Regions from separate parts of the Halomonas sp. BC1 genome, predicted to be linked through region 3. Evidence: predicted binding sites of a transcription regulator. Region 3 holds the regulator's gene; each other region holds the start of a gene.
What was found. The regulator FliA, encoded in region 3, starts transcription of late flagellar genes. The targets are predictions, from matches to a motif close to CTAAAGTTNNNNNNNNNNCNGCCGATA.
Positions count from the first base shown of each region.

Region 1: the regulator FliA is predicted to act here: its motif matches at 2,202-2,228, upstream of B7L72_RS04625 (DUF4019 domain-containing protein).
Region 2: the regulator FliA is predicted to act here: its motif matches at 2,200-2,226, upstream of B7L72_RS03290 (flagellin N-terminal helical domain-containing protein).

Region 1 is NZ_LFGS01000005.1:7,780-11,942, forward strand. It holds partial or broken gene B7L72_RS04605 (DUF1456 family protein) at 1-365, shown strand, start outside; gene B7L72_RS04610 (class I SAM-dependent DNA methyltransferase) at 382-1,131, opposite strand; gene B7L72_RS04620 (alternative oxidase) at 1,443-2,075, opposite strand; gene B7L72_RS04625 (DUF4019 domain-containing protein) at 2,270-2,677, shown strand; gene B7L72_RS04630 (YqaA family protein) at 2,705-3,307, opposite strand; gene B7L72_RS04635 (hypothetical protein) at 3,443-3,901, shown strand; partial or broken gene B7L72_RS04640 (helix-turn-helix domain-containing protein) at 3,995-4,163, shown strand, end outside.
Region 2 is NZ_LFGS01000004.1:370,389-374,444, reverse strand. It holds gene B7L72_RS03295 (helicase C-terminal domain-containing protein) at 91-2,169, shown strand; gene B7L72_RS03290 (flagellin N-terminal helical domain-containing protein) at 2,335-3,159, shown strand; gene B7L72_RS03285 (hypothetical protein) at 3,200-3,472, shown strand; gene B7L72_RS18845 (hypothetical protein) at 3,539-3,670, shown strand; partial or broken gene B7L72_RS18450 (hypothetical protein) at 3,799-4,056, shown strand, end outside.
Region 3 is NZ_LFGS01000003.1:94,140-102,513, forward strand. It holds gene B7L72_RS01230 (OmpA family protein) at 1-524, opposite strand, end outside; gene B7L72_RS01235 (motility protein A) at 529-1,347, opposite strand; gene B7L72_RS01240 (RNA polymerase sigma factor FliA) at 1,388-2,092, opposite strand; gene B7L72_RS18805 (flagellar protein FlhE) at 2,119-2,331, opposite strand; gene B7L72_RS01250 (hypothetical protein) at 2,625-3,212, opposite strand; gene flhF (flagellar biosynthesis protein FlhF) at 3,209-5,383, opposite strand; gene flhA (flagellar biosynthesis protein FlhA) at 5,434-7,518, opposite strand; gene flhB (flagellar biosynthesis protein FlhB) at 7,515-8,374, opposite strand, start outside.

The sequences.
Region 1 (4,163 bases), on a different contig from region 3:
AGGTAACGGCCTGGCTGAAGAAGGATGAGGATGAAGCGCTGGTGCCCATGAAGAATCGTGAGCTGGCGGCGTTTTTGAATGGCTTCATCAGCTTCAAGCGCGGCAAGCGCGAAGGCCCGGTGCCTGCGCCGGAAACCCAGCTGAACAACAACATGGTGTTCCAGAAGCTGCGTATTGCGCTGAACATGAAGGCCGAAGACGTGCTGGCGGTGTTCGAGCAGGTGGGGCTACCGCTCAGCCCCCACGAGCTGAGCGCGTTCTTCCGCAAGCCAAGCCACAAGAATTACCGCGAGTGCAAGGACCAGATGCTGCGCAACTTCCTGATGGGCGTGCAGCAACAGCAGCGCCCCAGCCAGGAGAGCTGACGCCTTAGATGGCACCTTAGCCGTCGCGCTTCACGCACACGAAGATGGCATTGCCAGACGCGTTGTCCCACGGGGTGATGGTCTGGTAGTCGTGTTCGAACAAGTGCACCTCGAAGTAGGGCGTCAGCAGGGCGATGAGTTCGCCAAAGCTGACCGCCACCATGGGGTGCTCGTCATTCCATACCTGGGTGACCGCAGGTGTGCTCTTTTCGATACTGAGCCGCAGCGTTTGCCGTTCCCCTTGCCCCGCATAGTGCCAACCCGAACGAAACGTGAAGCGATCCTCACCCTGCTGGGCGGTGTGCTTGACGAACAGCGCGTTGTCGATGCGCTCCTTGTCCACGCTGTTGAAGCACAGTACGCCGCCGGTGCGCAGGGCGCGGTGGGTGCTGGCGATGCAGGCGCTCAGCTTTTCCAGGTTGGCGTTGTAGTGGATGGAGTATAAAAAGCAGGTGATCAAATCCACCGGCTCATCCACCTGGAACTGGCCCATGTCTTGCAGCGAAAAGTGAGCTTCCGGGCAGCGGGTGGCTGCCAGGTCCAGCATCGGCTGGTGAATGTCCAGCCCGCTGCTGGTGTAGCCCACATCCAGAAAATGGCGTACGTGGGGGCCGGTGCCGCAGGCCAGGTCCAGGTGCTGGCTGCCCGCGTTGCCAAACAGCTGATGCAGGCGATGAATGGCGTTACTTTGCGCGCGGTAGTCGATGTCGACGCACATCAGATCGTAATAGCCGGAAAGGTCGGTGTAGAGCGCGTTGACGGACATGGTGGCCTAACGGTGAACGCTAAAGGAAAGAGGTGGCGCATGGTATACGAGCGCTTCGTATTTGAGAAGCCGGGTTTGGCTAGCCAACGGAGAGGGCAATGATACATATTCGAACGCGCCCGCCGTTTATCTGCCCGGTTCGGGTTCGAGTATTGCGGGCCGTTCGGCAGCTACCGGCTTGATCCCAATAGCTGTTTCATGCGGCTATGCCTGGGCGAGAGCTGAAAAGGCTAATATCACCGGGCCTGGCGCAGGGGCCCGGTGATGGGTTGTGGAGACAGCTTTTCACGTTAGCCGCTTACGGTAGCCCATCAAGAAAGCTGGTCGGCGAAGTCATGGTTGACGTCCCGATGGCTCGCTTCGTCGGCACGCACGGCGATCACCACGTCGCGCAACCGCGCATCCTGGGGTAGCTTCCAGTAATCGATGGCGATTTGGGGCGCCGGGATGTTTTCGTACTCGCCTCGGTCGATGCCTTCCAGGTATTCGGTGTAGCTATAGACGGCTTCCTCTTCCAGGTAGCCGACCACGCGGTGGGCGGTCTTGCTGGAGCATAAATACAGCAGGAAAAACAGATTAAAGAACATGCCTTGGGCTACGAGAATGAGGAAGCGATCGAAACGGTTGGGCTTGGCGACCTCGATAAAGGTCATCAGGTGCATGCGCTCGTTTTCCGCTTCATCCAATAGGGTACGAATCCAGCCATCATCATCCTTGATGCGCCGAATGGCATGCAAGTGCTGTATCGCCCCTCCCACCATGCCGGGCACGGCTGCCACTGTTTCCAGAATGACGGCACGATGGCCGTAACGGCCGGCAAAAAACTTGTCGGCAAAAAACCGCATGAATTTCACGACTCGGTAGGCAATGCGGTCTGACAGCCCCTGAGGTTGGTGATGTGTGTATTGTTCGCCAGGCCTCGTGTGCTCATCATGACTGTTCATGGTCTACTCCTTGCAGGTAAAATTTTAATGTATGACTTCTGTATAGCTTTTGGGTTCGTCGCTTGAGCATCTTTTTGCCACTGCGGTGAAAGATTGACGTCGCTGGCAGCAATGGGCGCTGAAATGCTAAAGAATCCTTGCGACTTTCCGATAATAAAGAGGTACGTCTTTTCTTAGCCACTAATGAGTCTGCCATGCCAAAATTACGTGCTCTGTTGTTGTCCGCTGCCTTGTTGATGCTTACCGCAACGGCTCAGGCATCTGTGCAGGCGGCAGAGGAGGCGGCGCTGGCGTGGTTGGCGAAGATCGATAACAGCGAGTATGAACAGGCATGGGAAGCCGCTTCGCCACTGCTGAGCACACCGCTTTCTGCCACTATGCTTGAACGCACCGTTGCGCTGTCGCGCAAGGACTTTGGCTCGGTGCAATCGCGCCGCCGAGTGCGCGTTTCGCAGTACACCTCCATGCCCGGCGCTGAACGGGGCGACTTCAAGGTCGTTACCTTCCAGACCCAGTTTGCCAACCGCCCCCGAGTGGTGGAAGTGGTGACCCCGCATCTGGAAAACGGCACCTGGCGGGTCAGTGGTTACTATATCGAGTGACGGCTGGGCCAATCAGCCGCTAGCCTATCACACGATCATCCCCGCCAATGCCTGCATGACCAACACGATGACCAGCACCGCGCTGCCCAGTGCGAGGCTGGTCATCAGCGCATGGCGCTTCCACAGGGTTTCAACCCGTTTGCCATAGCGTTTCACCAGCCAGGCCAGCCCGTAGTAGCGCAGCCCGCGTGAGAGCAGCGCCGCCAGCACGAATAGCAGGATGGGGTAGCCGGAAAGCCCGGCGGTAATCATGGCCACCTGGAAGGGGATGGGAAGAATGCCGATGGCCAGAATCGCGGCAAACCCGTAGCGGTTGAAGAAGCCCTGAAACGCCTGATAGCTCTCCTCCATGCCCATGAACTCGATAAACCAGGTCCCCAGCGATTGATAGAGCACCATGCCCACGCTATAGCCCACCAGCGACGCCACCAGGCAGCCCAGCGTGGTGGCCGTGGCAATCGCCCAGATCCGCTGTTTGTTCACCGCCATCAACGGGATCAGTACCAGCTCGATGGGCACGGGCAGGATGATGGTTTCCAGAAACGAGAGGGTGGCGATCAGCCAGAGCATGTGTTTGGAGCCGTTCAAACGCTCCAGCCAGTGCTGGGTACGGGTAGAGATCAGCGCCATCGTGTCCTCCTGACGTAACTGGCATGGCCGACTGGCGTCGGCGCACATGATGAATGTGCGGGGTTGTCGTGTAGAGTAGACTGTTGCGTACTCATTGACCGACGCACTTGGAGCGACTCACACGGAGTGACTCACATGAGTGATCATCATATCGTCATCATTCCGGCAGAGCCTCACTATCTGCCCACTGCGCAGCAGGTAGCCCAGGCCAAGGCTGCGTTGTGGCAGTGGATGCCCGAGGCAGAGAGTATAGACGAGCAGGTATCAGAGCATGTGATGTTTCATGACTGTGGCAGCAACTTCGAGTACGTGCGCTGTCACCTGTGCGCGCAAGAGCTGACCCTTCCTGAGTGGCATCTCGTGATGGATCAGGATTACGACGCACAGCGTGGCTTTGCGCTCCTTCCCCAGGCGCTGCCGTGCTGTGGCAGTGTCGCCAGCGTGCACCAGCTCGACTACTCCTTCCCCCAAGGGTTCGCTCGGTTTTCGCTCACGGCCATCAACCCCAGAACAGGGGCCATGAGCCCCCAACAGACCGAGTCGCTGCAACGCCACCTGGGGCAACCCTTGCGGGTGATTTACCGGCATGTGTAGTGCGCAAGATTCGGGTAGGTGTCGGGCCTTTCACTGGGTAAGCTTTAGCGAGCATCAGCCTCTTTTTGCCCCTTTGCCCGTGAGATGGACGCGATGAACGACTACGCCCGTATCGAAAAAGCCATGGCCTTCATGGTGGCCCACGCCGCCCAGCAGCCGAGCCTGGAGGCGGTGGCCGAGCAGGTACACTTGAGTGCGTTCCATTTTCAGCGGCTGTTCAGCCGCTATGTAGGGGTGAGTCCGAAGCGCTTTTTACAAGCGT
Region 2 (4,056 bases), on a different contig from region 3:
AGGTGTTAGCAACGCACTGCAGACCTCGATGGAACGTCTGTTGATCCCGCCCCTGCGGGAGTCATATCGCCCCGGCGCTGCTGGGGCGATATGCTAATCTGGCCCGCTATTTCTCCAATACCTGTGTTCATGCATCCGGTTATCGACTACCTCACCAACGTCTTGCCCCAACGCCCCGGTTTTCAACACAACCCGGTGCAGGTGGCTTATGCCCAGGCACTGCTCGACGGCGTCAAGGCGCAAGGCCAGGTGCATTTCGTTGAAGGCGATACCGGCATCGGCAAATCACTGGCCTACCAGCTGGTACTCGCTGACTGGGTCGCCAAGGGTAAGCGCATGGGCGGCAAGCAGGCCGCCCGCCGGGCGGTGATCTCGACCCACTCCCGCGCCTTGCAGCGGCAACTGCTGCAGCCGGAGAACCTCACCATCGTGCGCGATTACCTTACTCGCGCCGAGCTGCCGGCACTCAGTTTTCAACTGCGCATGGGCCGTGAAAACTACCTGAGCCCCGAGCGCCTGGCCCTGCAGTTGGGGGCGATCAGCCTGGAAGCGGCGCAAAAGGATCGCCACCTACCCGCCAACTTGCGGCAACTGGTGCGTTGGGCACTGGAGAGCGATGGTTGCCTGCTCGACCTCGATCCCGCCTGGTTACCGGAGGGGTGGCAGGTATCGGACTTGGCCTTGCGGCGCGACGACCCCTTGCCGGAAAGCCTGGAGGCCCAGCTCAATGAAGCGGTAAATAGCGATATCCTGATCATCAACCACGCCCTGCTGGTGGTGGATCTGGTCACCCAGGGGAGCGTCACCCAGGCGGCCTCGCCCTATGTACTGCTGCTCGATGAGGCCGAGCATTACCCCGAACTGGCCGAAGAGCTGCTTAGCCAACGGCTATCGTTACAGACCACCGTGCGTCTGCTCACGCTACTGAAACAGCATCCTGCGGCTGCCGAGTGGCAGGCACTGCTGGCGTCACTCACCGATGCCGAGCGTGCCGGCAGCGCTCACGGTATCAGCGATGAGCAAAGCGCCCAGCTTCAAGGCGCCATTGAGGCGCTACTCAAGCGGCGACCACGGGAATCGGCTCACGATCCGGCGCTATGGCGGGAGTGGCTGCATGTACGCCACAGTGCCGAAACCATCGCCACTCGGCTGCGTGAAGCCAGCCGTTACCTGGTACTGGACTACTCACCGGTGCGCGGGCTGCCGGGCATCGTCGCCCATTCACCCAGCGCGGCCTCCAGCCTGCGCAATGGCGTGGGTGATCGTGCCACACTGCTGACCTCCGCCACCCTCTCTGATCTCGACCATGCGCCAGGCGAGGCGCCGCAGTTTCGTTATATGCGCAGCCGCCTGCAGCTACCCACCACCAGCAAGCGCAGTGGCCAGCAGGTCAGCTTTCAGGCCAAACACTTTGGTGAACTGCGTTTTCGGCTACCCCAGGGGTTACCGCACCCGATTGCCAAGCTGCAGGGTGGTGGCTACCGGTTGGACGAAGACTATATAGAGCGTGTGCTGCCGTATTTGCTCGATCAGCCGGGGCGTACCCTGGTGCTGTGTGCCAGCTACGCCGATGTCGAAGCCTTGGTGGATGCCTGGCCGGATACACAGCGCCACCGCCTGGTAGCGCATCAGTTGGGCCAGGGATTAAGCGAGCTGGTGGCAACGCTGGAGAGTGATAGCATTCTGCTCACCCCGGCAGGCTGGGAAGGGCTCTCGCCCACTCGTGAAGGCAATAGCGCCTACTGGTCGCATCTGGTGGTACTGCGCAACCCGCGTGCGGCACGCAGCGCCGTGGAACAGCGTTTGGTCGAACAATTGCTGCAACGCCGTGGCCTGGATAGTGAGCGGGCAGCGGCCATGGCCAGCGGAATGCTTTACCGCAAAAGCACCGTGCGTACCCTGCATAAGCTGCGCCAAGGGCTGGGGCGAGCCATTCGCCACCCCGATGATCAGGTGCTGGTCACGCTGCTGGAACCGCGCTTCCCCCGCCCCTCGGCAACGCCGCCACTGGCGGGCGTTATTCAAAGCGATGCCCTTTTGGGGGCTATTCCCGCCCGGTTTCGTCCTGCCTGGCAGCAGGCGGAAGAGCCAAAGGCGCTTGAACTTGGGGATCGCAGGCGGCAAACGCCTGCCGAGTCGTTGCAGGCTGACCTCAAGGCGTTGCTCTAGCCACTGCGGTAAAAAATTTTCCTTCTCACCCTAAAGTCTTTGCGCAGGGTGCCGTTATATAGGGTAACGGCCACCGGCGCCGTTATGGCAGGCCCGAGAAGCTGGGTCGAACGAAAGGTTCAGCGGGCCCGTCAATGGAGCCCTCAACACAGGAAGGAACATCACATGTCCGTGATCAATACCAACATCACGTCCCTGATTGGCCAGTCCAATCTGAGCAAGTCACAAAACGCGTTGCAGACCAGCATGGAGAGGTTGTCCTCCGGCCTGCGTATCAACAGTGCCAAGGACGACGCCGCCGGTCAGGCCATCGCCAACCGCATGACCGCCCAGATCAACGGCCTCAACCAGGCCCAGCGCAACGCCAACGACGGCATCTCGCTGGTGCAGACCGCCGAAGGCGCCCTGAACCAGATCAACGACAACGTCCAGCGCATCCGTGAGCTGACCGTGCAGGCCGCCAACGGCACCAACAGTGAGGAGGACCTGAAGTCCATCCAGGATGAGATCACTCAGCGTCTGGAGGAGATCGACCGTATCGCCAATCAGACCACCTTCAACGGTGTCGAGGTGCTCGCCCCTGGCACTGATTCCATCAACATCCAGGTCGGTGCCAACGATGGAGAATTTATTACCGTAAATCTGGAAGCGGCTGATGCTGCGGCGCTTGGGCTGGCGGGTTTTACTGTCGTTGACGCTGACTTTGATAGTGAGACCGATGGTCCTCTTGCGCTCATTGATGAGGCCCTGAACATTATCGATAGCCTGCGCTCCGAGTTGGGTGCGGTGCAGAACCGCTTCGAGGATGCCATCGTCAACCTCAACACCAACTCCACCAACCTCTCCGCCGCCCGCTCGCGCATCGAGGATGCCGACTACGCGGTGGAAGTCGCCAACATGACCCGCGCGCAGATCCTGCAGCAGGCCGGCACTTCCGTACTGGCACAAGCCAACCAGATTCCGCAGAACGTTCTTTCTCTGCTGGGTTAATCTGAGGCTTAGCCTAACGCTTGGCCGAAAGGTTGAAGTGGTGATTATCGACGGGGCCGAAGGCCCCGTTTTAATTGGGGGTAGCATGTTCGAAAAGTCATACAAGATTCTCGCTAAGAGAAGGCAAGGGAAGTTGGTTGTTGTTGCAGTGAAAGATTTGGCTGAGGTAGACCTGATAGAATGGGTTACGGGAAAGGCCTCCGCTGGCATAAGGCCAGTCGAGATAACCAATAGGTGTATTGTTGTAGATGCCAAGAGAGTTTTCATGGAGCCGCTTGGAAATGGGTGTTCAATTCTATCTGTATTTGGGTGAATAAGGAGGGGCTGTCGGGGAAAGACCTTCATTTCCTCATTTCTTTGAGTGGTGAGCGGAGCGGGCATGACGCCAGACGAACATCAGCATTTGATCGACGAGCTTCAAGGTGTCATCGACGATACCCAACATACCCTCGACCGTTTCGAGGCCACCGGTACGGATACACAGATGCCGGAGGATAGCGAGACCTGTTAGCTGGATCGGCTTGGTGCTACGCTGTTGACAACGCGAAGTCAGCCTACCTTCGTTAAGCCGTAGGTTGGTGATGCCACCACCGCAAATGTGCTAAGCTGAAACTGGATTGAGGTTCGGAGAGCAGTGTAATGGATAGAATTTATGGCTTTCCGGCATCAGCAAAGCATTACCATCTCTACACACTCGACTCGGAAATCAAACGGCATCCTGCCTATTTTTCTGCCAAACAAGGGAGTGAAGAGGCTGCTCTTGAACTGGTATGGGAGTTGGCGAGGGAATTCCTCTATCGCCTTCGCGGTGAATTCTCTGAAGATGTGGTATATGTGTCACCTTTTGCAAGAGAAGCCGCTGGCGATAACGCGATCCCTCCATTACTAGCTAGCGCC
Region 3 (8,374 bases):
CGTACCACGGCAATGGCTCGCCCCGTGGAAAGCTCCCAGTTGGAAGGAAAGCGCGGGGTGGCAATGGGCACATTATCGGTATGTCCTTCCACCGATATTTGGCCTTCGAACGTTTGGAGTACCGACGTGAGACCTTCCAACACGATCAGGCCCTGGGGCGTTAGCACATCGCTACCACTGGAAAACAACAGGCTGTCGTCGATGCGCAGGGTGATGCCTTCACGGCCCTGCGAGACACTGACTCCTGGAATATCCAGCCCGGCCATCTGCGGCTGCACGCCGTCGTGACGTGGATGAATACCAGTGGCCAATGAGGCCAACGGCATGGCCATGATGGCACTGGCCGGCCCCATGGCATCGCTCTCCCTCCCTTCGCCACCGCCAGGAGGCGTCAGCGCCAGCAAGAGCACGAACAGGGTAATCAGCAGCGTCAAGACGTCCAGGTAACTGGTCAGCCACCCTTCATCGCTCTCGCTTGCTGCCGCAGGCAGCTCCAGCGCATGCCGTGCATCCTGATTGAGCATGGGGCTACCCTTTCTTCAGCGCCGGGTCGGCATCCGGGCGCGGCTTGACGCTCGCATCACGAATTTCATCGTGGTAGTTGGCCACGAACGAGTTCAGCGTTTCTTCGATGAACGACGGCAGGCGACGCTTGGTAATCAGTGAAATGCCTTCCAACACCATGTTCATGGTGATCAACCGCTCTTCGGTGCGCCGCTCCAGCTTGACGGCAATGGGTTTGAAGACCAGATTGGCCAGCAAAATACCGTAGAACGTGGTGAGCAGCGCCACGGCCATGCGCGGACCAATCACCTGCAGATCGCCCGCATCCATGACTTCCAGCATGTTGACCAACCCCACCAGCGTACCGATCATGCCGAAGGCCGGCGCATAGGTGGCCATGGTGCGAAAAATCTGTGCTTCGGCATGCTCCCGCGCCTTCAGACGTGCGATTCGCCAGCGCAGCATGTCAAAAATTTCATCTTCCTTGGTATTGGCAATGACCAGTTGAATCCCGGTGCGCAGAAACGGGTTGCGCGTGTGCTCCAGCTCCCGCTCCACGGCTCGCACATCGCCCTTGAACCATAACCGCGACATGGCCACCAACTCGCTGATATCGTCGCGCACGTAGGTATTCTCGCGGCGGAATACCAGCCCTACCAGGCGCACCACCCGCAGCACCTCCTTCAGGGGGTAGCTGATGAATGTCGCTGCCAGGGTGCCGGTAATGACGATGGCAAGGCCAGGCAAATTGATAAAGCTTTCGGGTGATTCTGCGGTGAAGAACAGCACGCTTACCAATAACAGCATGCTGGCAAATATGCCGATCAGCGTAGAGGGGTTCATCAACGGTTCCTTGCCGGTTAACGTGAGAAGGGTAAGAGGGTTAATGCTGGTCGCTCAAGCGAGCACGAAGGCGACTAACGGCCTGACTATGCAGTTGCGATACTCGCGACTCGGTCACACCCAGTACCGCTCCCACTTCCTTGAGGTTCATCTCTTCCTGGTAATACAGAGCCATCAGCAGTTTTTCACGCTCGGGAAGCGCCTCAATGGCTTCGATGAGCGTGCGCCGCTGCTGCTCATCGAGCAGCTGCTCGAACGGGCGATTGGCGCTGCCTTCGTCACCCGCTGGCTCACCGCCATCGGCCATCAGCTCCTCGAAAGGCAGCAGCCGACCGCTGTTGGTGTCATTCAGCAGCTGCTGATAGTCACTCAATGGCATATCCAATGCCTGCGCGATTTCCGTCTCTTCGGGGGGCCTGCCCAGTACCTGCTCCAAACGGCGCACGGTTTCATCGACCGCCCGGGCAGAGCGGCGCACGCTGCGCGGCAACCAATCCCGAGTGCGCAGCTCATCCATCATGGCCCCTCGGATGCGCTGGCTGGCGAACGTGGCAAACGTCGCGCCCTGTGCGGCATCAAAGCGACCCAGCGCCTCCAGCAAGCCCACCATACCCGCTTGAATCAGATCATCCAGCTCGATACTGGCGGGCAATCTGACCTGCAGCGTCAAGGCCTGACGCCTCACCAGTGGCATGTATTGCGTCAACAGCTCACTCTGCTTGATCCTGCCTTGTGCTGTATACATCCTATCGCCTCACGGCTAAACGATCTTTACTGATAGTTCACGATGACCTGTAACCCCTGCACCCGCACGGGTCGCTGCCCCGGCGACAGCGCAAAACGCATATAGAGTGGTTCGCTGGCGCTCAGGCCGGACAGTGCCATGGTACTGCCACGCGCGCTCCCCAAGGCCACACACTGTGCAGGATGGCACAGCCAGGCGTTGACAGGCACGTGGGCAGGCGTCTCGAAACGCCATTGCACTCTCGCCAATGTCGCGTCGCCCAGCGGTACGCCCGCGGGGGGGTGATGGCTTGGCTACTGCTTGCCCGATCGCTCATGGCCACCATCACCGAGGGCATTTGGCTGCTCCAGCTCCCCGTGGCCGCTAGCACCGAGCTGGCGAACCCAAACGCCAGCATCAGGAGCGCTGCGCTTGAGCAGCGCGCTCTGCGTGTCACTGTCGACCACTTTACGACGTGGATCAATGTTTGCCGACGCATCGTGTTGAGCGACCTCTTGTGTAGAACCATGAGCGGCACCTTGTCATGGGGCCATCAGCGCGCCAGCAGCAACAGCTCTATCTGCAAGTAATGCTCGGCGGCATCACGCAGGTTGTCGAGCAGCCCCTGCCGCGGCAAGTGGGGCTCGTGCAGTGCCAGCAAACGCGCTGGCCCGCCCCGCTCGCGCATCTGGCGCAGCGCGCGGTACATGCTCGCAAAGGCTGCGGCATCGCTGTTGACCCATAGCGCCCAATGGGGGTAGCGCTCGGCCAGGGCCGTCAGCGACCCTGCCTCTGGCTGGGCTACCTTGATGTCCCACTCCTGCGGATCACCCGCCCATTGGCGCCCCAGCGACGCCCACTGGGCCAGGCGCCCCTTGACCTTGTCTACCTGCACGGCGCCCGCTGGGCTCAGGCCCACCACCACCAGTGTCCGCGTTGGACGCGGCGCCGACACATTGGCCGCCGCCGTGGTGACCTCTGGCGAAGTGGCAGTGACGGCTGACGCAGCATCGACTGACGGCACGTCAACGTCCATTGCCTCTTGCGGTTCTTGTTGCGCTTCTTCCTGTTGCTCGCCGCGCTGCTGACGCTGTAGATCTGCCCATTTTCTCAGCCCTGCCGCCTGGTCCTGACCCTTCATAGCACATCCTCAAGGCTGACACTGCCCAGTTGACGAATGGCATCGCGGGCCATCAGCACATGCAGCAGCGCATCCAGCAGCGCCGTATCGCGACGCTTGCGCTGGCTACCCAGTAACCGAATCAGGTCCGTTCGCAGCGCCTGGCCGTGCTCATCATCGGCCAGGTCGAGATGGCCTGCCACGGCTGCCGCGCCGCTGGCCATCAGCAGGCGCAGCTCACGACTGACCTCACCGCCGTCATTGTCCTTGAGCTGCTGCCAGGCACGCCTGGTAAGTGCGGCCAGCCCATCGCTTTCGAGCTGTGTGACCAGCAGGGACAGGACATCGCTGCCCAGCCGTGCAGGTGTCAACCAGTAGCGACGCGCGACGTGTTTGTCTGTTTCCGGGTCCTGGATATCGCCTACCCACGCCAGCAGCGGGTGGCCCGAGGCTGTTTGCACCTCTACATAGGCGTTACACAACTGCATTCGCTGGCCGCGAAAACGGATTGAGACGCTATGGGTCAGCGTGCTCTCCTGGAACAGGCCTTTCAGGGTGTAGCGCTCGCCCTGACAGTTTACGCGCTGACTGGCGTGTACCGCGCTGACCCAGGTCAAACGTTGGCCATGCAACCAGGCAAGTACGTCAGGCTCCGGCAGGGCGGGGAGGAGATGCACTGCCATATTCTCTCCGCACTCCGCCAGGCGCGGCAGCCAGCCGGCTGGCTGACGATGCTGAAGGCGGGTCAGGGCCAACCAGCGGCCTTGCTCATCCAGCCGAATGTCCGGCATCGCCCAATCACAGCCACGTCCCTGGCGGCGCGGCGACCAGGCCAGCCCCATGGCAGCGCTATTGGCCTCCGCTCCTGCCAGCAGCTCATCCAGCCGCTGATCCTGAACGACGCCGGGCAGTGCCCCGATATCCCAAGCGGCTTCCAACAGATGAAAATCCACCACCCGCTTACGCAGCCGAGACAATACCGACGAGAGCCGACGCCCCTGCCCCAGCACATCCCGCGACCAGCGTGGCAAGCTGATGGGCGCCGGTGATTCGGCGTGGCGCGCAGCGCGGGGCTGTGCAGCCAACGCCTGATCGATCAGCGCCCGAGCGTCGGCCACGGCCATGTCTTCGGGTACCTGCTGACCATAAGAGCCAAACAGGACGCGCATGCCGTGGCGCATGACGATATCCAGCGCCGGAGCCAGCCGCCCGGCTTCGTCCTGCTTGGTGATGATGCAGTCATCCAACGTAGCCCCCGCCGCTCTGGCTGCCTGACGGTAGCGCAGCACGACCTCCTCCAGCGTTTCGGGCTGGCTGGCAGCGTTCAACATCAGCACCAGACGCACGGTGGATTGGCCACCTTGCAGGTGAGCGATCTGTTCGATCACCCGCTGGTCGCGCTGACTCATGCCTACGGTATCGACAATCACCCACTGCTTGCCCTGCAGGCGCCCTACCAGCTCGTCGATGGGCTGCTCGACATCCAGCGCATACATGGGAGTATCCAGCAGTCGCGCGTAGATGCGCAGCTGCTCGTGGGCACCAATCCGGAAGCTGTCGGTGGTCACCAGCGCCACTGGGCGTGTGCCGTGGCGCATCACAAAACGAGCCGCCAGCTTGGCCGTCGTGGTCGTCTTGCCAACCCCGGTAGGGCCTACCAGGGCCACAATGCCGGTCTGGTCGAAAAATGCGTCTTCCTGACGGAGCACGCTCAGCCGCGCCATGAGCTGACCACGCAACCAGGTCATCAAGGTCTCACTGGAGGCCGGTAACGCTGCCAGCTCGTCGGGCAGTGCCTCGACCACTTCCTGACTCAGCTCGTTGCTGAAGCCGACGCGCAGCATCACCTGCTGCAAATGCTCTGACGCGCTATCCGCCCCTGGCGCAGGGTCGGGTTGTCGTCGCGCCAGCAGCTCGCGCATCTCTTGCATTTCACGCAGCAGGCGCTCGCTCATGGCTTCCAACGGGTCTGGCTGTTGGGGCAACGAAAACACCGGCGCAGCGGGTTCCTGCTGCGTGGCCGGACTGGGGGCAGGATCGAACTGATCGACGGCATCGTCTGCCATGGCGAGGATTTCGACTCCCCCTTCGGTGCGCCGATTGGCCACGATCAGGGCGTCATCGCCGAGTACTTCTCGCACCTGGCGCATGACATCGCGGCTGTTGGCTCCGACAAAACGTCTAACGCTCATGCTTCACCTGTTACCTGTGTACGAAAGACGGCTAACCATCAGGAGCGGCATCAGCGACCACCCACCAGCGTGGTCACACGCAGCGTGCGGTCGTCAGGAATTTCTGCCTGAGACATGACCACCAGGTGGCGCATGCGACGGCGCAGAAAACGCGAGAGCACGGCACGCAGCGAGTGCTGCACCACCAGCACCGGTGCCTCTCCGCTGCCTTCATGACGCTCCAACGCTTGCTGGGCTTGATTCATGAGGGTATCCGCAAGGCCTGGCTCCATGGCACCGTTGCCATTCATGGCCTGCAGCAACACTTGCTCCAGTTGAGCATCCAGCCCCATGACGTTCAGTGTCTCCTGCCCGGCAAACCACTGCTGGGTAATCGCGCGGCCCAGCGCGATACGCACCAGTGCCGTGAGTTCATTGGGATCCTTTTGCTGGCCAGCATGCTCGGCCAGGGTATCCAGCACGCTACGCATATCGCGAATCGAGACATCCTCATCCAGCAGGTTCTGCAAGATACGCTGCAATACCGTCAACGAGATAGCCTTGGGCACCACTTCTTCGACCAGTGACTTTTGATCGTCCCCCAGCTTGTCCAATAGCTTTTGAACTTCCTGACGACCCAGCATCTCTGGAGAGTGGCGATGCAGCAGATGGTTGAGGTGCGTGGCAATCACCGTACTGGCATCTACCACCGTGTAACCATACACCTGCGCGTGCTCACGCTGGTTGCTGTCGATCCAGACCGCTGGTAAACCAAACGCCGGATCCTGTGTCGGCGTACCCTGCAGTTCCCCCGACACCTGGCCGGGATCAATGGCCAGCCACTTGCCCGGCTGAGCCTCGGCACGCCCGATTTCGGCGCCTTTCATGGATAATACGTAGGTGTTAGGCGGTAGCTCCAGGTTGTCGCGAATATGCACCACCGGCGGCAGAAAGCCCACCTCTTGAGCAAATTTCTTGCGCACGCTCTTGATGCGCCCCAGCAGCTCGCCCTTCTGGCGCGAATCCACCAGCGGAATCAAACGGTGCCCCACTTCCAGCCCAAGCGTATCCACGAGCTGGACATCCTCCCAACTCGCCTCAGGGGTTTCCTGCAGCATGGGGGGTGGTGCAGCAGTCAGCTCCTGCTCGACCAGCGCCTGATTCTTGTGACGAATCAGGTACCAGGCCAGCCCGGACAACAGTGCAGTGAACAGCAGAAAAACAAAGTTGGGCATACCCGGCACGAGGCCCAGCAAGCCCATCACCATGGCCGCCAGAATCATCACCTGCGGATTCACGAACAGCTGGCTGATCATCTGCTGACCAACGTCCTGCTCGGTATTCACCCGAGAGACGGTCACGCCCGCCGCCGTGGAGATCACCAGCGCCGGAATCTGGGCCACCAGACCGTCACCGATGGTCAACAGCGTATAGGTGCGCGCGGCATCGCCGAACCCCATATTGTGCTGCATCATGCCAATCAGCAGACCACCAATGATGTTGACCACCATGATGACTAGCCCGGCTACCGCATCGCCACGCACGAACTTGCTGGCACCGTCCATGGAACCGTAAAAGTCGGCTTCCTGGGCTACTTCTGCGCGACGCTTCTTGGCATCCTCTTCGCCAATCAAACCGGCGTTCAAATCGGCATCGATGGCCATCTGTTTACCAGGCATGGCATCCAGCACAAAGCGGGCACCGACTTCGGCAATACGCCCGGCCCCTTTGGTGATGACCATGAAGTTGATGATCACCAGAATCAAGAACACTACCAAGCCAACGGCAAAGTTCCCCCCGACAAGGAAGGTGCCAAACGCCTCGATAACCTTGCCCGCAGCATCCCCCCCCTGGTGCCCTTCCATCAGCACCACGCGTGTGGAGGCAACGTTGAGCGAGAGCCGCAGCAGCGTGGTAAACAGCAGGACGGCAGGAAACGCGGCAAAATCCAGTGGCCGTTCGGCAAACATGCTGACCAGCAGCACCATGATCGCCAGAGCAATATTGAAGGTGAAGAGCATGTCGAGTGCGAACGGCGGCAGGGGCAGAATCATCATGCCCAGGATCATCAGGATCAGCAGCGGTCCTGCCAGCAGTTTCATACTCACATCGTTGGACCAGTTACGCTGATTGATTAGCTGGCTCAAACTTTTCATGGCTGCGCCTCATTGCCATCGGCACGACGGCCGGGCGTATCCATTTCCGGTGGCACCGGCAGATTATCGGGGGTGGGGGGCACCTCGCCTCCTTGTTGTGAAACGTGCTTGAGACGGTAGGCCCAGGCCATGACTTCGGCCACGGCGGTATACAGCTCGGTCGGCACTTCCGCCTCCAGATCTACATGATGATACAGGGCGCGCGCCAGCGGTGCTGCTTCCAGTCGCGGCACACCGGCCTCTGCACCGATCTCACGGATTTTCGCGGCCACGGCATCGGCACCCTTGGCCACCAGTTTGGGCGCACCCATTTTCCCTTCCTGATACATCAAGGCCACCGCGTAATGGGTCGGGTTGGTGATGATCACGTCCGCCTCGGGGACTTTACTCATCATGCGCCCACGCGCCATGGCCTGCTGCTGTTGGCGAATGCGTCCCTTGACGTGGGGATCCCCTTCCGAGTCCTTGTGCTCTCGTTTGACTTCTTCCTTGGTCATCCTGAGCTGCTTGGCGTTGTTCCATAGTTGAAAAGGTACATCAATCAGGATCACCACGATCAAGGAGAACACGATTAGGCCAGCGGCCAAGGCAGCCATATTGAGCGCCGTGGTCAAGGCTTGCTGAACAGGTTGATCCATCAACCCCAAATACCTGCCAATATTAAAATACAAAAAGCTGAACGCAACGCTACCCACCAGAATGGATTTGGCTATCGCCTTGGCAAGCTCGGTCAACGACTGCATCGAAAACAGGCGCTTGATCCCTTTTACAGGGTTCAGCTTGGAGAATTTTGGCTTCATCGACTTGGCGGATATGAGCCACCCGCCCAGTAACGCGGGGGCCATCAATGCAATCA